3 regions of the Shewanella sp. 10N.286.52.C2 genome follow, and region 3 is predicted to be linked to each of the others. Evidence: predicted binding sites of a transcription regulator. Region 3 holds the regulator's gene; each other region holds the start of a gene.
The links. Region 3 encodes sigma-54, which starts transcription at its own class of promoters, with help from an activator protein. Its sites were predicted from a motif close to GTTGGCACGNNNNTNGNNT; they were not measured.
Positions count from the first base shown of each region.

Region 1 (7,518 bases), on a different contig from region 3:
ATTTCTGAATTGCATATAAGCACCACAAGATGGCGAACTTTGGCTTACTCATTGGCGCTGTCATCTAAGTCAGTGGCTATGTCATTGGTGATGCTCGCCATACTGTATGCGGCAGCTGCTAGTGATGCATTGGCCAATGAAGCCATCGTCAAAGATGCCCTTGCTAGTGAATCTCTTGCTAATGAAACAGACCAGCAATGCAGCCGTAATGCTCATTACAGCATTTATCTTAATGGGATACACACTGGCGAAATGACCAGAACTGAGCATTGGCAAGGCAAATCAGCGGTAGTAACGTCAAACAGTGAAGCCAGTATTTTAGGCATTGGCACCCAATATCAGCAGCGGGCAGAACTGTCTTGGTCTGATGCAACTAATGAATGGTTAACGGATGAGTTTCATCAACAAGTGTCAGGATTTCGCTCACGGGATATGCAAGTCACTTTTGATGACGCAGGGCGACAGTCGCGGGTCGATATTGATGGCGATGTGGATACCTATGTGTCAAAAGAACTCCCTTTGCGCGATGTGGATACCTTGGCGATTCAAATTCGGGAGCATTTATTACAAGGTCGGCAGCAATTCGCCTTAGTAAGGCAAGCCTCTGATGGCATCGAGCCCTACCAGTTTTATGTGCAGCAAAAGCAAACGGTTACACTTGCACCTTGGGGGGAGTTAACCTTGATCCCCGTGGAGCAAACTGGCGATGAAGATGTCACCTACTATTTTGCTGCAGATATGGATTATCAACTGATTAAAGCGCGCTATCACGGCATTATCCTCAAAGGGTTAATTGAACTCGACAGCTACTCTTCATCGTGCGAACCAAGCTCTGTTAAATAACGCCAATTTACAGCATTAAAATCGTTATTTTTGACTATTTTTATGGCAAAAAATAATTTGTGATGGCTGTTATCGGCCTCACAAAACGATTCTCGCAAACTCAGATAATTCATCTCAAGCATTAGCCAATGCTAAGTAAACCCAGACTCTATTCATCGTTAACTCTTGCTGTTATGCCTAGTGCATTTTTTAAGGGCTTATCGGGTTTAAGTTACTTGTGTATCAGTTCTGTCAGTCTATTTGTATCAATTTGTAGGTGGTTGTGAGTTTTGTTGCGAAGCCATTCCATATTACGCCTAAGTCGATATACTACAAAAGTGCTATTTAGCTAACGAAAAATGGATTGTTTGTAGATGAGAAGATTTATCCCATGGCTGTGCAGTATGCTTTTTTTAGCAAGCTTGAGTGCTGTTGCCAATGATGCTTTCCTCAAATTAGAACAATCAATTAAAGGGCTTTCTGCTGCAGAATCGATTGCGTTATTAGACCAATTTGATCTTACAGGCAGCAACTTTGATGCTGAATCTCAAGCAAAGTATTATTTTGTTTATGGCCAGCAGTACGAAAAAACTCGCCAGTTGGAATTAGCTATAGCCAGTTATGATAAAGGTATCGCGCTGGTTAGCTCTTTGGCGGTGACTGATATCTTAATTGATAGCTACTTAGAGCGCTCCTTTGCTAAATATCTCCAAACTAACGATCCTGCGGTTTACTGTGAAGATAGAACACTCGCGCTCCATTATGCTCGTCAGCATAACAACTCAGAATTACTCGCTAAGACATTAACTCAAAATGCTTTTTGTTATACAGAGCCTACTACGGTTCAACAGGGCATTGATTTATTAAGCGAAGCGCTGACAGTCGTTGATAAAAGTAGTGCGCTAAACTTGAACCGTAAAGCTTTGATTTATAATGCGACAGGTAATCTTTATCGGCGTGTGGGATTACATCAACAAGGGTATGAAAACTTTGAAAAAGCCTACCTGACTTGGCAGCGTATTAATGACAAAGAAGACATGTTCAATATGCAACACAATATGCTTAGCGAGGCATTAAAGCTAGGGGATTGGGATAAAGCTCAGAAAAGCCTGACGGTGCAGTTCACTTTGGCCAATGAAGCTAAAGATTACAAAGATTTATTATTTTTCGCGCATCTAAATAGCGGCCGCGTGGCGCTAAGAATGAATGATTTTCCCCTTGCTATTGAGCATTTAGAAAAAGCGGTTGCATTACACCACACTTCCAAAGAAAGTTATTTTAAAACCAGCAATTACTTATATCTGGCGTTAGCTTATTTAAGAATTGGTGATGCAGTAAAAGCGGCTGAAATGGCGCGCGCATTCAAACAAGATAAACACTTTAGTCAAAACCAGCAAAGCATGATTTTACAGGCCGATGCCATAATTGCGATGGATGAGGCTAAGCCCATTGAGGCCGTTAATACGCTGCTTGATGTCATTGATTTAGAAAGGGAAGCGAACCAAAGCGTCATTAGCAACCAAGTTATCATTTCTGCGCTTGGTCATAATGACCAATTGGTCAATTTTGAAAATCAATTACTGGCGAATAGGCTTGCTATTAATGAATTAAACTTGGTAGCAGTTGAAGATAAAGAGCGTATTTATCAGCTTAATCTGATGCTACTTTTTGTTTCTGCTGTGGTGTTATTAACCTTGATTATTTTCCTATTGCTCTCGCGGCGATCGTTAAAATTTCGTGCAGAAATCGACTTTCTTACCGGGCTTTATAATCGTGGCCAAACCTTTACCCAAGGTCAGAGCCTCGTTGAAAAAGCGGCAAAAAAACAGCAACCTTTGGCAGTGATCCTGTTTGATATTGATAACTTCAAAACCATTAATGACACTTATGGGCATCATGTGGGCGATCTTGCGCTAAAATCGCTGTCAAAAAGAGCAAAAGCCTTATTAAAAAACAGTGACTTGATAGGTAGGATCGGCGGTGAAGAGTTTTTGATAGTGTTACCCAATACTAATATGGATCAAGCCTTTGCGATATCAGAGCGTTTGCGTCACGGCATAGCATCTCGAGCGTTTCACTTTGACGATATTAGTCTTGATTTAACGGTGAGCATGGGAGTGGTAAATAATATTGATAGCACTAAGTCATTATTTGATTTAGCAAAAATAGCAGATGAAGCACTGTACCGAGCTAAATATGCAGGTAAAAATAAAGTGCACCTTGCTGCTGAGTGCGCATAACCCTTACCAAAAACAGCTTGGCTAATGCAGTCCTATTAGCAAGTGTAATTAGCTAACCTTTAACGCTCTCTTTGCACCGTAATGGTGCAAAGTTTGTTTCAAAATCCTGCATTTATGATCCATTTCTGTGTTTTTTTTAATGTGTTCTTTCCCTTCGGATAAATTATTTAATCAATAAATTCAGTGTCTAATGTTTAGTTTCTAACCATTTTAGTGCAAAGCGCCAAAAGCTGGCATGTAACCTGAAACATTTTTAGGCAGTTGAATAATTGTTTAGGTAATGGAAGGGAATAAATATGACCACAAGACCGCTAATATTTACAGACATGGACGGTACTTTACTTGATCACTTTGATTACAGTTTCTCCAGCGCAATAGCGGTAATTGAAGGATTAAATGAAAAGCAAATTCCTATTATCCCTAATACCAGTAAAACGTTTGCCGAAATGGAAAAGTTTCAGCAAACCATTGGTTTTAACTCACCGTTTATTTCAGAAAATGGCGCAGTGATCTACATTCCCATTGGTTACTTTGACACTCAGCCTCAAGACACCTTTACCCAAGGGTATTATTGGGTAAAAGAATTTTGTGAGCCAAGAAGCCATTGGTTAACCTTACTGGAAACCGAGGCCAAAGCATTTACAGAAGATTACCTTGGTTTTTCATCTCTGACAGCCGAAGAGCTTTGTGAGCTAACGGATTTAACCCCAGAAAAAGCCACTCTGGCCTTGGTAAGGCATTACTCTGAGCCGTTATTGTGGACCGGTGATGACACTCGAAAGCAAGCCTTTATGGCCCATATGAATAGCCTAGGCGCGAATATGCTCCAAGGCGGGCGTTTCTTACATGTTGGCGGCCATACAGATAAAGGCCGCGCCATGGACTGGTTAGCCCAGCAATATGCCAATGCTTATCAAACCAGCGTGCAAACCATTGCCCTCGGTGACAGTGGTAACGACAGCGCCATGCTAGAGGCGGCTGATATTGCCATTCAAATTAAATCTCCCACTCATACTTTTCCAAAAATCGATACCACATCAACACCGATTCAAAGTAGCCAATACGGCCCTAAAGGCTGGGCAGAATGCCTAGAAGCTTTGTTTTTAAACCCAAATTCTTCAACATCATTGAAGCTTGAGGAGGCATAACATGGCTGATTTTTACCAAAATGGCATAGTGACTACCCTACATAATCTGACCCAGCGTACCCATGAAGAGATGGAGCAGGACTTACTTAAATTTGCTAAAACGCGGCCGTTAGGGCTGATTTTACCTTCGCTGTATTCAGAGCTAGAGGGTGAAGCCTTACCTGCAATTATTAGTAAATTAAAAGACGTGCCTTACTTAAATGAAATTGTGATTGGGCTTGATAGGGCCGATAAAGAGCAATATAAACAGGCGCTGGGTTTTTTTAATCAGCTGCCACAACACCATAGAGTACTTTGGAATGACGGCCCCAGACTGCAAGCCCTTGATGCTAAATTAAGTGAGTTGGGCCTTGCGCCGAAAGAGCTCGGTAAAGGCCGTAACGTTTGGTACTGCATGGGTTATATTTTGGCGTCCGGCAAAACGGAATCAGTGGCACTGCATGATTGCGATATTGTCACCTATGAAAAATCCCTGCTGGCAAGATTGTTATATCCGGTGGCCAATCCACAGTTTAATTACGAGTTCAGTAAAGGTTTTTATGCCCGCATGTCCAACGGCAAAATTAATGGCCGCGTGTCTCGACTATTGGTCACGCCATTGATTAAAGCCTTACAAAGAGTGGTGGGTCATAATGATTATTTAGAATATATGGACAGCTTTCGTTATCCATTAGCCGGTGAGTTTTCATTTAGACGTGATGTGTTAAACGATTTACGTATTCCCAGTGATTGGGGCTTAGAGATTGGGGTGCTGAGTGAGATGCATCGTAACTATGCTCATAACCGTATTTGTCAGGTGGACATTGCGGATAATTACGATCACAAACATCAGGATTTATCCCTAGATAATGCGGAAGCGGGCTTATCAAAAATGTCGATTGATATCACCAAGGCGTTTTATCGTAAATTGGCTACCCAAGGGGAAACCTTTAGTACCGAAGCCTTTAGAACCCTAAAAGCGACCTATTATCGTATCGCCCTCGATTATGTGGAAACTTACCATAATGATGCGCTTATGAATGGGCTCACCACCGATATCCATACTGAAGAAAAAGCCGTAGAAATGTTTGCCCAAAATATTGTGACCGCTGGGCAGCGTTTTCTTGATAACCCAATGGAAACCCCTTTTATGCCAACATGGAGCCGGGTGATCAGCGCTATGCCTGATGTGCTTGAGCAGCTCAAAGAAGCGGTAGAGGCTGATAATGCAGAGTTTATGTAATTATGAGTGAGATTTTAGGATACCCGCGAGCAGGGCAAGCTCGCAGGTTTGAAGAGGTCAAAATGGCAGACATTAATGCACTTAAGCAAAAGCTAATTCAGCAGTTAGGTTGTATTTATCAAGATATCACACTAGATGTGTCAGAGGATGATCTTGCTGAGCAATTGATTAACACCATGAATATTAGTGTCGATTGTGATGAGCCACATCCCTATGCCAATCATTGGTCGCAGCACGATGTCATCATGATCACCTATGGTGATAGCATTATTCAAGAGGGGCAAAAGCCGTTATCCATTCTTGCAGAATTTATGGATAACTACCTTGAGTGCATCAATGGGGTGCATATCTTGCCATTCTTTCCTTATAGTTCGGATGATGGCTTTGCTGTAATTGATTACTCAAGTGTCAATGATGCCTTAGGTGATTGGTCGGATATTGAGTTAATTGCCAACAAACGCAGATTAATGTCTGATTTAGTGATTAATCACTGCTCTAGCCGTAGCGCGTGGTTTCAAAACTTCATTAAAGGTGAGGGCCTAGGTCATGATTACTTTTTTACCGCTAAGCCTGAGGATGATTTATCTGCGGTAGTGCGGCCACGGACATCTGATTTACTAAGGCCCACAGATACCGCTAAAGGTCTGCAGCATGTGTGGTGCACCTTTAGTCATGACCAAGTGGATTTTGACTTTAGAAACCCGCAAGTGCTGCTGGAGTTTGTGAAGATCATCAGACAATACCTTGATGCAGGCGTGAATATTTTCCGTTTAGATGCAGTGGCGTTTTTATGGAAAATCGTCGGCACTAAATCGATTAATCTAGTGCAAACCCATGAAGTGATTAGATTACTACGCACCCTTATTGAGCATGCGCAACATAATGCGGTGGTGATCACCGAAACCAACATACCCAATACCCAAAACCTAACCTATTTTGGTAATGCTAACGAAGCCCATTGTATTTATAACTTTTCATTGCCGCCGTTATTGATTAATACCTTGATCACTGGCAGTTGTTTATACCTTAAACGTTGGCAGATGAGTATGCCGCCCGCGCAGGACGGCACCACTTACTTTAACTTTATTGCCTCCCACGATGGTGTAGGGCTAAGGCCTGCTGAAGGCTTATTAGATGAGGATGAAATTAACACCCTAGTGGAAACCATGGTGTCATTTGGCGGCAAAATATCTAGCCGCACCTCTGAAGAGGGGGAGCAAAAGCCCTATGAAATGAACATTGCTTTAATTGACGCCTTACAAGGCACAGTGAAAGGTAAAGATGAGTTTGGTTTAGCTCGCTTTAGCTGCGCCCACGCGATTATGCTGGGGCTTGAGGGCATACCAGGTATTTATATTCATAGCTTGTTAGGCACTGGCAATGATTATGAAAAGCTAGCCAATACCTCCCATAACCGGGCTATTAACCGTCATCGCTGGGACTATGAAGAGCTAAGTCGATTATTGGCCGATGATAATAATCAGCACAGTAAAGTGCTGGCATCATTAACTAAGCTAATTAGTATTCGTACACGGCAGCGAGCATTTAACCCTAATGCGACCCAGTTTACGTTGCATTTAGGTTTACAGTTATTTGGTTTCTGGCGTCAAAGCCGTGATAGACGACAAAGTATTTTTTGTATCAGTAATATTACCGATCAAGTGATGGAGCTGCCGTTGGCTGAACTGAATTTAATTGGCACTGAAACCTGGTTTGATCTCATTGATGGTGAGGTGATTGCAGACATTAACGCAGTGATGTTACTTGAGCCCTATCAAACGGTGTGGATCAGTAACGTGGCTTAGTGAAAAAAACAATAGTTTAAAAATAAAACAACTTAAAACCAGCAACCTAAAGCAAAGGGCTAACTTTGCTTTAGGTTAGCTGTTTATATCGTTATTTTTTAGCTAAAGTGCTGTTACTTAGCTAAAGTATATTGCTTTAAAATACCTTCTAAACCATTCGAAGAGTCATTTAAATTGGTGGCGATATTAACTGATCGCTGCGCACTATCCTTGATGCTTTCTGCTTGACCGCGAATATCTTTAAGCTGGCCAGCAATATCTCGCGCTGCCGCACTTTGCTC
Region 1 covers NZ_MCTV01000014.1:21,352-28,869, reverse strand. Annotated here, with positions in the region: gene BCU94_RS06795 (hypothetical protein) at 1-843, shown strand, start outside; gene BCU94_RS06790 (GGDEF domain-containing protein) at 1,227-3,062, shown strand; gene BCU94_RS06785 (HAD-IIB family hydrolase) at 3,359-4,210, shown strand; gene BCU94_RS06780 (glycosyl transferase) at 4,212-5,432, shown strand; gene BCU94_RS06775 (sugar phosphorylase) at 5,495-7,237, shown strand; gene BCU94_RS06770 (methyl-accepting chemotaxis protein) at 7,351-7,518, opposite strand, start outside.
Region 1: BCU94_RS06785 (HAD-IIB family hydrolase) is a predicted target of sigma-54. The motif match lies at 3,292-3,310, and genes of this name have one in related genera.

Region 2 (7,518 bases), on a different contig from region 3:
CACTGGCCACAGGCCGAATGGGGGTGACTTTATTACTATGGAGTTTAAATTTATTTAGTAACTGATGTTGGCGATTTAGCATCATCTACCTCATCAACAAGGTGTAAACCCTCTTCATGTACGACAGAAGAAACATTGTCATCAGTGAGTTGATCCCGCTTTGCTCCCACCACCTTAAGGCTACATTCGCTAGCATCCTCGGCAATGCTAGTGGTGTAGTGACTTGAATCTGACTTAATCGTTTGCACATTGGCCTGAATCGCTGCGACCTGTTGCTGCAAGCCACTAAGAGCTTGACTCATACGCGCTTCAACTCGTAAGTCGACACTGGAGCGCTCGCTGTGAATGATGCAGTCACCGTTTTTAAGAGATGGATCAGCTTCAATTTCCCAACGATTCTTAGCTAATTGCGCTTCACTGTATAATTGATTAACAAGTGCAGCATCATCTGGGCTAAACCTCAGAGTGACTTGTTGTTTTTTAATCGGTAACGAATCTACCCCTTGACGCAGTACAGATAAAATATGTTCAGGATGAGTTTGTAATTCATTACCGACGATGGATTTGGTCAGATTAATGGATAGCTGTAATAGCTCAGCTTCAATTTCAGCATCAAGCACTAATAAGGGTTGCTCAAATTGCTCAACTAAGCCAGATAAACGCTCAAGCATCTCATTAGCTTTGGCTAAACCCACTTCATAACCTTGTTGTTCTCCTTGGCTAAAGCCTTCAGCGTGACCTTGCTCTAAACCTTCAAGCCGACCTTGCTCCGTGCCTTTCGCTAGCCCATCAAGCTGGCCTTGCTCAAAACCTTCTTGTTCAGCTTCAACTCGAATTTGCTCTATTTCAGCCATGGTAGGCGGTAAAAGGGGCTTGTCTTCAGCAACAGGCTGGGAATTTTGACGTCCTAGTTGGCCAAATAAATTTGAGCCAGTGTCAGTTTTTTGTTGGGAAACATCCGGTAATTGCCAATGGCTAAAATCTTCATCAACTTCTGTTAGGTTATTATTGTTATTAGCTTTAGTCATGATTGCTCTGGTTGTACCTCGTTATAAAATCGGCTTAAATCGGACTATAGGAACTCATCACCACCGCCGCCACCGAGCATAATTTCGCCGCTGTCACTTAATCGACGCGCAATCGCAAGGATCTCTTTTTGAGCCATTTCCACTTCACTGATCCTTATCGGCCCCATGGCTTCAAGATCATCACGTAATAGCTCACCTGCTCGCTTAGACATATTACCAATAATTTTGTCAGATAACTGATCATCAGCACCTTTTAATGCTTTCATTAGCACATCTTGTTGAACTTCACGCAGCAAAGCTTGAATACCGCGATCATCTACATCAATTAAGTTTTCAAACACAAACATCAGATCTTGAATTTGCTGCGCCATTTCTTCATCAGATTCACGCATGGTTTCCATGATCTGGCCTTCAACACCCGTATCAAGGAAGTTCATGATATTGGCCGCCGCTTTCAAGCCGCCCATTTTCGCAGCTTGTGCGCCGCCTTGTCCGGCAAATTGTTTTTCCATGATGTCGTTTAATTCTTGCAAAGCTGCTGGTTGAACTTCTTCTAAGTTAGCAATGCGCATCATTAAATCTAAACGGGTATTTTCAGGGAACTGACTGAAGATTTCAGCCGCTTGATCAGGCTCTAAATAAGATAAAACAATAGTTTGGATTTGTGGATGCTCGTTTTGAATAATGGTCGCCACTTGGCGTGCATCCATCCACTTAAGCGAATCTAAGCCTTTAGCGCCACTGCCCATAATAATTTGTTCAATCAAATTACCGGCTTTGTCTTCACCTAGGGCCGCAGTTAATGCTTTGCGGACAAACTCTTCACTGTTAAAACCAATGGAAGAAAACTTTTGAATCTCTTCCAAAAACAGCTTATGCACCCCAATGACTTTCTCTTGACCAAAGTCTTGCATGGCGGCCATGGCCATACCGACTTTTTGCACTTGTTTTGGCTCTAAGTGCTTTAAGATTGAGGCGGCATCTGCTTCACTTAAGCTCAGTAACAAAATAGCAGTTTTATCAATGCCACTCAGCTCTTCAAGAGTAGGCTGTTCGCCTACGGGTGCTGCCAGGGTATTATTTGCCATCTTCTTGTAACCAACTCTTAATTACTTGGGTAGAAAGTTCAGGTTCATTAGCCACTAATGCCCTAATCGACTTAATCATATCATCATCTTTATGCAGGTTTGGTATTTGAATCGAGCCATCATCGGCATAGCTATAATCTGCTTGTTGGCTATTGAGCATACCCAAGGTATCGGCGGCATACTGATCTTCAATCTCAGCCAATTCATGACCTAAGCGCGGCTCTTCGGGCATCTCGACTTCGTCGTTATTAAACAAACGATTTAACATAGGGCGAATCACAAACAAAATCAGCACTAAGACTAAAAACGCCCCTAACACCAATCTCACCGCGCGCCAAAACCAAGGCTGCTCCCACATTTCAGCGGCGGGCAGCTCTTCAATAAGCTGGTTCATAAACGGTACTGTGACCACTTCTAAGCTATCACCACGTTGACTGGTAAAGCCCATCGCCCCTTCAAGTAAGCGACGAATATTGGTTAGCTCTTGTTCGGTGCGCGGAATGCGGGTCACTATGCCACTTTCATCAGCAGGTCCCGGTTTATAATCAATGGCCACCGACACACTGACTCTGCGCACCACACCCACTTGCTGGCGGGTATGGCTGATGGTGGTATCAAGTTCAAAATTACGGGTTGCTTCTCGATGGCTATTGCCATTAACCGCTGTAGTTTGCTCTGCGCCTGCTTCTTGTGGAATATCTGAATCCATAGGAGGCTGATTGGTTAATGCCCCTGGAATGCCACCCATTGATTGACCGCTTGAATTACGCTCTATGGTCATTTCACTGCGTACAGCGGGTAAATCAGGCGAAAAGCGTTTCGCGGTTTGCTCAATCGCGGTGAAGTCCATGTTGACATCCACTTGAGAAGTGAAGTTTTCAGGGCCTAGAATAGGCATTAATATCGAATCGATTTTGTTACGATATTCTGCTTCTTGATGCTGCACTAATTCAAGCTCGCGGCGGGCTCTTGAGGAGGCGCCATCTTGGCTACCTGAATTTAGCAGGCGGCCATTTGAATCGGTCACTGTCACCCGGCTTGGCTCTAAGCCTTGTACTGCTGAGGCGACAATATCAACGATAGAGTCAATTTCTTCTTGGCCAAGGCTACCACGACGAACGCTCACAACTACGGTAGCGCTAGGTTTAGATTTATTACGGGCAAACACATTTTCTTTGGGAATAGCTAATATCACTTTGGCGCGGCTAATACTTTTTAGCTCTTCTATCACTCTGGCTAAATTAACTTCTTGGCTTTGTTTTAGGCGGGCTTGCTCCATGCGCTGACTAACACCAAAACCGCTGTCTTGGCTTAAATAATCGGTTGGTTGACTACTGGCTTCAACGCCTGCACGGCCCAGCAGCAGTTTGACATTTTGATATTTGTTTTCAGGAATACTGACTACATCGCCGGAGATTTTATAGGCAATTTTATTCTTATCTAAAACGTCCAATACTTGGATCATTTCAGCAGTTTCCATTTGCCCTAAAGGCCTATATTCAGGCTCTTGCGCCCAAATAATCATAAATACTGCCAGCACAAGACATACAGCTAAAGCCAATATCATAGTGATTTGACGCATAAAGTCAGCACTACCAAACGAGCTTTTCAAGCCAGGTTTATTTTCCTGCTGAATCCCTGTGCTATCGACTTTATCTGAATCTAATACTAGATCTGTGCTCACAATATTTACCTACTTCAATACCAGAATATCAACAACAATACTATTAACAAAAGCCTAAACAGGCATACTCATAATTTCTTTATACGCTTCTACAAGTTTGTTTCTCACTTGCACCGTTGCTTCAAATGCAACCCCGGCTTTTTCACGGGCAATCACGGTATCAGATAAGGTCACAGTGCTATCGCCCATCTCTAATCGGGTGGCTAAATTAGCTGAGTTTGATTGTAAATCAGCCACGCCACCAACCGCTTGAGATAACAATTGGCCAAAGTCAGCACCAGAAGTATTACCGACTTTTTGAATCATATCCGCTTGAATAGGTAAGCCAAGATTAGGCGAAATCTCACCCTTTAAGGATTGCATTTCTTGTAAAAAAGGATTTGAACTAATCTGCATTGTAAACTCCATTCGTCGGATATTTGACGACTTAAAAACAGTTACAATAGAATTAGCAAGTAGGATGCCAACAATAGCTTAAATACACTTAAGCCCATGAAAAGAGCTTAAAAACAACTTGAAAGGGTGAAAAACACACAAAATAGAACCGCTTTAGTAACATCAAAGCGGTTAAGCTAATATTTTAGAATTTAGAGTTAAGTATAAAGATGAACTAAACGTCGATATTTAAGCAGGGACTTGAATACCCAAGTCACGCATTTTAGCCATTTTATAGCGCAATGTTCTGGCGCTAATTCCCAGCTTCTCAGCTACGTCTTTACGGCTACCATTACATAGATTTAAGGTTTCCAAAATAATCACATGCTCTTGAGCCTGCAGTTCGCCCCCAAGCCCGTCCGTTTCAGCAGCGGCCACGGGTTGCTCATTGGGGCTCAAAGTAACATCTTCAGCTTCAAGAATAATATCCGCGCCAGTTATCTCCTCGCCATTATTCAGTATCAAGGTGCGCTGAATAACATTATCCAGCTCACGGACATTACCTGGCCAGCGATAAGCCAATAAACGACGACAAGCTATCTCATCTAACTCTGGCACTGGTGAGACATTAAATGCCTTAGCATGCTTAACCAGCAAGTGCCTTGCTAAGGGTAAAATATCAGCCGGTCGTTGGTTTAATGCAGGCCAGGTTAGTGGAAATACATTAATGCGGTAATATAAATCTTCTCGAAATGCGCCCGATGTTGCCATGGACTTTAAATCACGGTTTGAAGTGGCAAGTACCCTCACATCAAGGGCTATGGTTTTACGGCCACCTAAACGCTCAACTTCACGCTCTTGCAGTACTCGCAACAATTTGGCTTGCAGCCCTAGCTCCATCTCAGAAATTTCATCAAGCAATATGGTGCCGCCTTGAGCCTGTTCAAATTTTCCAGGGCATGCCTGATAAGCGCCTGTAAAAGCGCCTTTTTCATAGCCAAATAAGGTGGCTTCAAGCATATTTTCAGGTATTGCTGCGCAATTAATGGCGATAAAAGGTTTTTCTGCTCGAGGGCTGTTTTGATGAATATAACGTGCTAGCACTTCTTTGCCCGATCCACTTGGCCCCATGATCATCACTGAGGCATCAGAGCTTGCCACCCGCTGGGCAATATTCAGTAGCGCCAAGCTTTTGTCATCGGCGACCACAGGTTGACCTAAATTTTGTTTAAGGGGTAAGTAGCGAGATACCTGATTTAACAACACTTCAGGCGCAAAAGGTTTAGCCAGATAATCCGCCGCACCAAGTTTTATGGCGCTAACCGCACTGTCAATGGTGGCAAAAGCGGTCATTAATAAAATGGGGACTTTACTATGGTTTTGCTGTAAATAGTTTAATAGCCCTAGCCCGCCAATACCTTCCATTTGCACATCACTGATAACCATATCAAACGTCGTGGTTTTCATGGCAATAATGGCCTCTTCTGCAGAGCCCACATCAACGCAGTCATATTGGGCTAACATCAAGGTATCAAGTAAGGCTTCACGCAGCGCAGCATCATCTTCAACTAACAGTAACTTGGCTTCACTCATGGGATCCCTCCACTATTTTTTTGGCTTGTTCCGTGTCTTTAGCCATAGGAAATGATAGTCGAATTAAGCTGCCTTTGTGCGGCTGCGATGTCACCTGTAATCTGCCGCCATGATTTCTCACCACGGTTTGCACTACCGCTAAGCCTAGGCCTGTCCCTTGGCTTTTAGTGGTAAAAAAAGGCTCCAATACTTGTTGCTGCATCTCTTTTGATAAACCCTTACCGTTATCAATCACATCGATATTAATGCCGTGTTCATCTTCGCCAGTCACAATCTGAATTTCTGTGGCATTGGCCTCTAGGCTGTTCATCACCAGATTGTTAATCGCCGAGCTTAAGGCATTCGTGTTAGCCATAATGTGTTTATCGGTTTGATCAATAAAGTGTAATTTACACTGTTTGTTTTCAACAATGGGCTCACAATTTGCCAGCACAGGCTCAATAATATCTGCAGTAGATGTCGACTCTGCGGCGCCATCTTGTTTGTTTCTTGCCATCAGTAGCATGTCATTAACTTGACGCTCTAGCTCATTAAGCCTATCGACTAACTTGCCTTGAAAACGCTTTTTAGCCGTATCATTTAATTTAGGGCTAGCAAGGTTTGATGCATATAACATCGCGGCCGATAACGGCGTTCTGACCTGATGCGCCAAGGTTGCCACCATTTTGCCCAGTGCTGATAAGCGCTGTAAATGAGATAGGTTTTTCTGTAATAAGCGGGTTTCAGTTAAGTCAGTTAACACAATTAACTGCCCAGGCTCTGGCGACAGCGGAGTAATCGCCAGCTTTACTCGGCGGCCATCTTTTAGTGACACTTCATAACCGTCATCATCTTGGGGTGAAAAAGCGCGGTTAATAATGTCAAACCACTTGGCCCCTTGCAGCGGCCGGCCTAATAAGTCAGTTGCGACTGGGTTGGCCAAGGTCACAATACCGTCACCATTGATAATCACTACACCTGAAGGCATAGCTTGAAGAATATGCGCCATTTGATTAGACATATTAGCTGCCTTTTGCGGACGTGATGTTTCAGCTTGCAGATCGAGGTTCACTGATTGACGCAGTGTAATTGGCGCTGCTGGCGCCTCGCTGACAATTGCTGCAGGCTCGGCTAGTTTGTAGCTATCACAATACTGCGGCTGTTCTACTAGTGATTGCGCTGAATACATGGTCACTCCGTCAAAATAATAACTTTGTACTACCAATGCATTTGGTATGCCAGTTTAAAGTTTTTAACGGCGCAAAAGCAAAAAGCATGCCCTAATGCATGCTTTTTACTCGTTTTGTCTATTTGTTATTTAGCTGTAAGTTACTGTCGGTAAGAGCTTGATTAATCTTTACCCATACCGTACTTACGCATTTTTTCAACCAAGGTGGTTCGGCGTATGCCTAACATTTCAGCGGCTCTGGCAACCACGTTATCTTGTTGCTCTAACGCTTGGCGGATCATGTCAATTTCAAGCTCTGCCAATAAATCCTTAAGGTTTACCCCTTCAGGCGGTAATTCACTTGGAAAGCGGGTATCAGGTAGCTCTATGGGTTCCTCATCACTGAAGATAGATGCTAATGCATCACGCTCTTGCTGCTCTTCACTGACTTCAACACAATATTCTGGCACATCGATATAACGATATTTTCTTGGTAAGTCATTCACATCAACCAAGCCACCAGGGAATAAAATCGTTAAACGCTCGACTAAATTCGACAGCTCGCGGACATTACCAGACCAATTATGGGCCTTTAATGATTCG
Region 2 covers NZ_MCTV01000002.1:84,656-92,173, forward strand. Annotated here, with positions in the region: gene fliI (flagellar protein export ATPase FliI) at 1-82, opposite strand, end outside; gene fliH (flagellar assembly protein FliH) at 51-1,028, opposite strand; gene fliG (flagellar motor switch protein FliG) at 1,073-2,116, opposite strand; gene fliF (flagellar basal-body MS-ring/collar protein FliF) at 2,106-3,800, opposite strand; gene fliE (flagellar hook-basal body complex protein FliE) at 3,855-4,196, opposite strand; gene BCU94_RS01275 (sigma-54 dependent transcriptional regulator) at 4,425-5,768, opposite strand; gene BCU94_RS01280 (PAS domain-containing sensor histidine kinase) at 5,761-6,936, opposite strand; gene BCU94_RS01285 (sigma-54 dependent transcriptional regulator) at 7,098-7,518, opposite strand, start outside.
Region 2: fliE (flagellar hook-basal body complex protein FliE) is a predicted target of sigma-54. The motif match lies at 4,250-4,268, and genes of this name have one in related genera.

Region 3 (7,518 bases):
TTACACGAAACACTGCACCAAGGTTTTTACGGCCCAATCTCTGATGATGTTTGGCAAAAAGCCAAAAAAATTAAGCTGCTTATTTGCGATGTCGATGGGGTATTTTCCGATGGCCGTATTTATTTAAGTAATGCAGGGGAAGAGTTAAAAGCATTTCATACCCGTGATGGTTATGGCATTCGCTCTATTTTAACCAGTAATATTCATGTTGCTGTGATAACCGGGCGTAAATCTGCCATTGTGGAAAATAGAATGACCGCTTTAGGTGTCACTCATATTTATCAAGGTGTTGATGATAAACTAGTGCCTTACCAAAGCCTGTTAGATACCTATGGCGTTAGCCCAGATGAAGTCGCCTATATTGGTGATGACATGGTTGACTTACCTGTGATGAAACAGGTTGGCCTTGCAGTTTGTGTGGCTGATGGCCATCCTTATGTTAAACAACATTGCCATATGACCACCACCATTAACGGCGGAAATGGCGCATTACGTGAACTCACCGATTTGCTATTACTTAGCCAAGATAAGTTTGAAAATGCCCACGGAATGAGTATATGAGCCGAGTGACCTTCGCTATTATCGGATTTTTTGGCGCAGCCTTAGTCCTTTATTGGCAAGTACAAGTTAAACGTAGTCAGATGGAGGCAAGTACATTGCCAGCCCCTGCTCGCCCTGATTTTATCGCCAATGACTTACGCACCACTGAATTTAATGAGCAAGGTTTAGTGCAAAGCCGAGTCTCAGCGAAATACATGGAGCACTTTCAGCAAAGTAATGAAACCATGTTTACTGAGCCTGTCTACCTTATTTATCCTGAAAATGGTGAAGCCGAATGGCAATTAAGCGCAGATTTAGGCAAGCTGAATAATGAAACAGGCAAAGTAGTTTTAGAAAATAATGTTATTATTGATGCAATAAACATCGACGAGCCATTACAATCTTTGACAACCACCATGTTGGCACTCGATATGAACACCATGATTTTGACCTCAGATAGACAAATTTTTGTTACTGGGTCAGATTTTAATATACAAGGTTTAGGCCTGTATGCTGATTTAAATGCTCAAGAACTTGAACTTTTAAGTCAAGTAGAAGGAACGTATGAAGCAAAGTAAACTTTTGATTGCCTCACTACTCAGTGTAGTCAGTATTGCCAGCGCCTATGCAAAAGAAGGCGATTTACAGCAAGAGCTTAAAGTCGCAGCTGTGAGCCAAAAAGCTGACATAAAAAACAATCAGGTCATCTTCTATGGCCCAGTTAATGTGACTCAAGGGTCGATTAACATTAATGCCGACGAATTACGCGCATTTGGCACCGAAAGCGGCACCCAAAAAACCATGGTTGCCACAGGTAACCCTGCGACATTTTCCCAAGAGTTAGATGATGGCCGTATTGGTACTGCCAGTGCCGATGAAATTAAATATGAGCTTGCCACTAGCATTTTAACCTTAACGGGTAATGCTAAATTGGACCAAGCTGGCAGCCAGGTTACTGGTAACCTAATTAGCTACAACATTGAAAAGCAGCAGTTAATTGCTGAAAGCACCGGTACTGGTGAAGATCGGGTTATCACTATTTTTCAACCAGAAAGTCACCCAGACTTGATTGATTCTGAAAAGAAAAAAGATGAGCAACCACATTTACCAGACAGCGCTAAACCCGGTGATGACACGCCACCAGCTATAATTGAAAACAACAATTTATCTGCTGTAGAGGCTGTGAACTCAACTGAAACACCCGAAGTAACTGAATCACTTAACGCTGAGGCGCAGGCGACATTGTCAGCCCCAGCAGCTGAGCAAAATGACTAATGACCCAAATTACGTTAACCGCTGAAAATCTCGCTAAGAGTTATAAAAGTCGCCAGGTAGTAAAAGATGTCAGCCTGACGGTAAAAACCGGCCAAATTGTTGGCTTACTTGGCCCTAATGGTGCGGGTAAAACCACCACCTTTTATATGGTCGTAGGCCTAGTCAAAAGTGATAAGGGCCGCATTCTGATCGATGAAGATGATTTAACCGCAGATCCAATGCATTTGCGCGCCCGAAAAGGCATTGGCTACTTACCTCAAGAAGCCAGTATTTTTCGTAAGCTCACAGTACACGATAATATAATGGCAGTGCTTCAAACTCGCAAAAGCTTATCAAATGAGCAGCGCATTGAAGAACTGGAACATTTATTAGAAGAATTTAACATAACTCATATCCGTGATAGCCAAGGTATGGCGTTATCGGGAGGCGAGCGTCGCCGAGTTGAAATTGCACGCGCATTAGCGGCAAATCCTAAGTTTATTTTATTAGATGAACCTTTTGCAGGGGTAGATCCTATCTCAGTAATCGACATCAAGAAAATTATTCAACAACTTAAAAGCCGTGGTTTAGGGGTGCTAATTACCGACCATAATGTCCGTGAAACACTTGATGTGTGTGAGCGAGCATATATTGTGAGTCACGGAAACTTGATTGCTGAAGGAACACCTGCTGAGATCTTAGTCAATCAGCAAGTTAGGTCGGTATACTTAGGTGAACAATTCAAGCTATAGTTAGCACTATTCAGTTTTTAGTATGGCATTCGCGGCCAACAACAAACCTTAATCTAGTCTATTTTTCTAGGATCATAAACTAGCGCCCACACTGTTCGTCGCGATGATGTAATTCAATTAGGGACAAGCGGTACATGAAAGCCTCACTCCAACTCAAAATGGGTCAACACTTAACCATGACCCCACAGTTGCAACAAGCGATTCGCTTATTGCAACTTTCCTCATTGGAGCTACAGCAAGAAATTCAACAAGCACTTGATTCAAACCCGCTATTAGAGCTTGAAGACGAATTCACTAAAGCCAAAGAGCCCGTAAAAGAAAACGCCCTGCAAACTGACACCGATTTTAGTGATAATAGCCAAGTCACCATAGAAAAAGACACCTCAACGGTTGATACCACTGAATCGCTCACTAAAGATTCTATGCCTGAAGAACTCCCTATGGATACCACATGGGATGAGGTGTATACCGCCTCGCCGACTTCTGGCTCTGGCGCAGTATCGAGCGGTAATGATATGCCGTTTCAAGGCGAAACCAGTGAAGGCTTGTATGAGCATCTTGAATGGCAAAAAAACCTCACTCCCTTTTCTGAAAATGACTTAGTGATTGCAACCGCCATTATTGATGCCATTGATGAGCGCGGTTACCTCACCCAGAGCGTTGAAGACATTTTGCAATCCTTAGGCACTGACGATATCGAACTCGATGAAGTTGAAGCTGTACTTAAACGGGTACAACACTTCGATCCCGTCGGCATTGCAGCGCGAGATTTAAGTGAGTGTCTATTAATTCAATTAGGCCAATACCCTAATGAAATTCCTTGCATAGATAATGTTAAGTTACTGATTAAAGATCATCTTGATTTAATCGCCGGTCGTGACTTTAGGTTACTGATGCGTAAAACCAAGCTTAAAGAAGATGATTTACGTGAAGCCATTGAATTTATTCAAACGCTCAATCCACGTCCAGGCTTGCAAATTACCCCCATTAAAGATGAGTACGTCATTCCTGATGTTACTGTACTTAAAAAGAATGGTCGCTGGGTGGTCGAGCTAAATCCCGATAACATGCCTAAAATTGGCGTTAATCAGCAATATGCAGCTATGGCCAAAGGCGGTTCAAGCCAAGCTGACAGCCAATTTATTCGTGGTCATTTACAAGAAGCTAAATGGTTTATCAAAAGCATCGATAGCCGTAATGAAACCTTACTAAAAGTGGCTAACTGTATCGTACAATTTCAGCAAGGTTTCTTTGAGTTCGGTGAAGAAGCCATGAAGCCGATGGTGCTCAATGATATTGCTGAAGCGGTTGAAATGCACGAGTCGACCATTTCACGGGTCACGACCCAAAAATACATGCATACCCCCCGTGGACTTTTTGAACTAAAATATTTTTTCTCAAGCCATGTAAGTACCGATGATGGTGGAGAATGCTCTTCTACAGCAATTCGCGCATTTATTAAAAAGCTCGTAGCTGCAGAAAACCCGAAAAAGCCTCTTAGTGATAGTAAAATGGCGACACTATTGGCTGAACAAGGGATTAACGTTGCTCGACGTACGATAGCCAAATATCGAGAGGCAATGCTCATCCCTCCCTCAAACCAACGCAAAAGCTTATAACTTTTTGTTATTGGAGGATGACCTATGCAAATTAACCTGACTGGAAACCATATTGAAATAACTCAATCTTTACGGGAATACGTGCAAACAAAATTTTCAAAGCTTGAACGACACTTCGAACAGATCAATAATGTTCACGTTGTGCTCGATGTTCAAAAGCTACAACAGATTGCCGAAGCCAAACTGCACCTAAAAGGCGGTGAAGTGTTTGCTGTATCGCGTAACGCTGATATGTATGTGGCAATAGACGCCCTGATAGATAAGCTAGACCGTCAGGTAATTAAACATAAAGAGAAACTCACTAAGCATTAACGATGGAACTTCGTACCATCCTGCAGCCGGCGTGCACTACCTGTGCCACTCCGGGCAGTAAGAAAAAGGTACTGGAATTAATCAGCAATTTAATGGCTGCCCAGTACCCAACCCTTTCTTCACAGGCTATTTTTGAAAGTCTAATAGCGCGTGAAAAAATGGGCAGTACAGGTATAGGAAATGGCATAGCAATTCCACATGGGCGCTTAGATAATATCGAAGAACCCATTGCTATTTTAATCAAATGCGAAGAGCCAATCGCCTTTGATGCCATAGACAAGCAACCTGTAGATATTTTATTTGCGCTTCTTGTACCTGCAGATCAGTGCCAGCAACACCTAAGCACATTATCTAGCATGGCAGAGAAACTCAGTGATAAATTGATACTTAAACGACTTCGAAAGAGTCATGACGCTACAGAACTTTATCAGGTTATTACTGCATGAAACTTGTCATCGTATCGGGACGTTCAGGTTCAGGAAAATCAGTCGCACTGAGAGTGCTTGAAGATTTAGGTTATTACTGTGTTGATAACCTGCCACTGCCACTGATTGGCAGCCTGCTTGAACAGCTTAAAGATAGTAACGAGCTTGTCGCCATTAGCGTCGATGTGCGTAATATCGAAGAGCAAGGCAAAGTACTCAAAGAGCAAATTGCTTTACTGTCTGACGATACCAGCATTACCAGTTTCTTTTTAAACGCCAACGATAAAGTGTTACTGAAGCGTTTTAGTGAGACCCGCCGATTACACCCACTGTCTAAGAATCAAATTTCGTTACAAGAAGCCATTAAGCTTGAGGGGCGGTTACTCGAACCCATAGCCAAAATGGTTGATCACTATATCGACACCTCGCAAACTAATATCTACGAATTGAGCGATCATGTTCGGCAAATCTTGCTAGGCAGTGTTGATAAAGAATTAGTGGTACATTTTGAGTCATTTGGCTTTAAGCATGGCATGCCGGCTGAAGCAGACTTTATGTTTGATGTGCGCTTTTTACCGAATCCGCACTGGGAGCTTGAGTTAAGGCCCTACACAGGCCTAGATGCGCCCGTGCAAGAGTTCTTAGAGCGACAGCCTTTGGTGAATAAGTTTATCTGGCAAATTGAAAACCTTTTTGACACTTGGATGCCACATTTAGAGCGTAATAACCGCAGCTACCTGACCATTGCCATTGGTTGTACTGGCGGTCAGCACCGTTCGGTTTATATTGCCGATCAGCTCGCTAAACGTTTCAACAACTCTAAGCACAAAGTCAGCGCCCGCCATAGAGAGCTTGGCATTGAATAAGCTAACCACATCGCCAGCCAAAACGGTGGCCTATTCAAAGCAAATTACCATCAGTAACAAGCTAGGCTTGCATGCGCGAGCGGCGACTAAATTGGCAATTTTAGCTACCGAGTTTGACGCAACTATCACCCTTATCCAAGGTGAGAAACAAGCCAGTGCTGCCAGTGTATTGGGGTTATTAATGTTAGAAAGTGGCATTGGTAAAATCATTACTGTTGAAGCTCAAGGCCGTGATGCAGAAAAAGCCCTTGAGGCCGTATGCAAGTTAATCAACGATAAATTTGACGAAGAAAGCTAACCGCCTGCGCCCAGTAACATCTCCAAGGAAACACAGCGACTCACCTTTACCATTATTTTATTAGCTATACTCAACACACCACCAAGCAGTATTAGCGTGTTTATGAATTGCGCATCAAGCCATCAGATATTAGAAATTTCTTCATTCTTTCCGGTGAGTTAAGTTAACATTTCATCATCGTCTTTTCAGGAGTAGCCAATGGGTATTGAAGTCATCGACAGCGAACTGACCGAACAACGTCTTAATCAGCTTACACAAGCATTAGGTAGCGGTATGTTTGTTCATGTCAGAAATATGCTTCATGACATGGCCGCCTCCGATGTCGCATTAATTCTTGAATCATCACCGCCGAAAACTCGTCAAGTGTTATGGCAACTGATTGATCATGAGCAAGCGGGTGAAATCCTAGAAGAACTCGGTGAAGAGTTAAAAGATTCACTCATCAGCGCTATGACCCCAGAAAAAGTAGCCCAAGCCACCTCAGGGATGGATACCGATGACTTGGCTTACATCTTAAGAAGTTTGCCAGATGCTGTTTATAAAAAAGTACTGCAATCCATGAGCAGTCAAGACCGCCATCGCGTCGAACAAGCACTGTCATACCCTGATGACACCGCTGGCAGTATCATGAATACTGATACGGTCACTTTGCGTCCTGACGTTAATATTGATGTGGTATTACGCTATTTGCGCCAGCGCGGCAACTTACCCGATACCACAGATACCTTATATGTGGTTGATCGCAACGATCATGTGCTTGGTGGGGTGCGCCTTGCCGATCTACTCACCTGTGATCCTAATTCAACCATTCGCAGCATCATGGATCCTGAATTAGAAAGCATCCCTGTGGACATGCCTGATAATGAAGTGGCGCAATTATTTGAACGCCATGACTGGATTTCGGCCCCAGTGGTAGATGAAGCACAAAAATTATTAGGCCGTATTACCATTGATGATGTGGTCGATGTTATTCGTGAAGACGCCGAACACTCAATGATGGGGATGGCGGGTATGGATGACGATGAAGATACCTTTGGCCCAGTAATGAAAAGCACCTTCAGACGCTCGCTATGGCTTACCATTAACTTGTTTGCCGCCTTACTTGCTGCATCAGTAAGTAATATGTTTGAAGGCACGTTAGAGCAATTTGCCACCATCGCGATTTTAATGACTATTGTCCCTAGTATGGGCGGTGTGGCAGGCAATCAAACCTTAGCTCTGGTTATTCGTGGTATCGCCTTGGGTCATATTGGTCAAAGTAACTCCCGTTGGCTTATAGGTAAAGAATTAGCCATTGGTTTTCTTAATGGCCTCATGTGGTCGGTACTGGTCTTCTTTGCAGTGTGGCTATGGAAAGGTGATATGGCACTGGGCGGTCTCATTGGCGGCGCGATGCTCATTAACATGACCGTTGCCGGACTAGCGGGGGCCAGTATTCCGCTCATACTTAAA
Region 3 covers NZ_MCTV01000013.1:17,799-25,316, reverse strand. Annotated here, with positions in the region: gene kdsC (3-deoxy-manno-octulosonate-8-phosphatase KdsC) at 1-561, shown strand, start outside; gene lptC (LPS export ABC transporter periplasmic protein LptC) at 558-1,118, shown strand; gene lptA (lipopolysaccharide transport periplasmic protein LptA) at 1,105-1,815, shown strand; gene lptB (LPS export ABC transporter ATP-binding protein) at 1,815-2,546, shown strand; gene BCU94_RS05950 (RNA polymerase factor sigma-54) at 2,681-4,165, shown strand; gene hpf (ribosome hibernation promoting factor) at 4,190-4,477, shown strand; gene ptsN (PTS IIA-like nitrogen regulatory protein PtsN) at 4,480-4,923, shown strand; gene rapZ (RNase adapter RapZ) at 4,920-5,768, shown strand; gene BCU94_RS05930 (HPr family phosphocarrier protein) at 5,794-6,066, shown strand; gene mgtE (magnesium transporter) at 6,265-7,518, shown strand, end outside.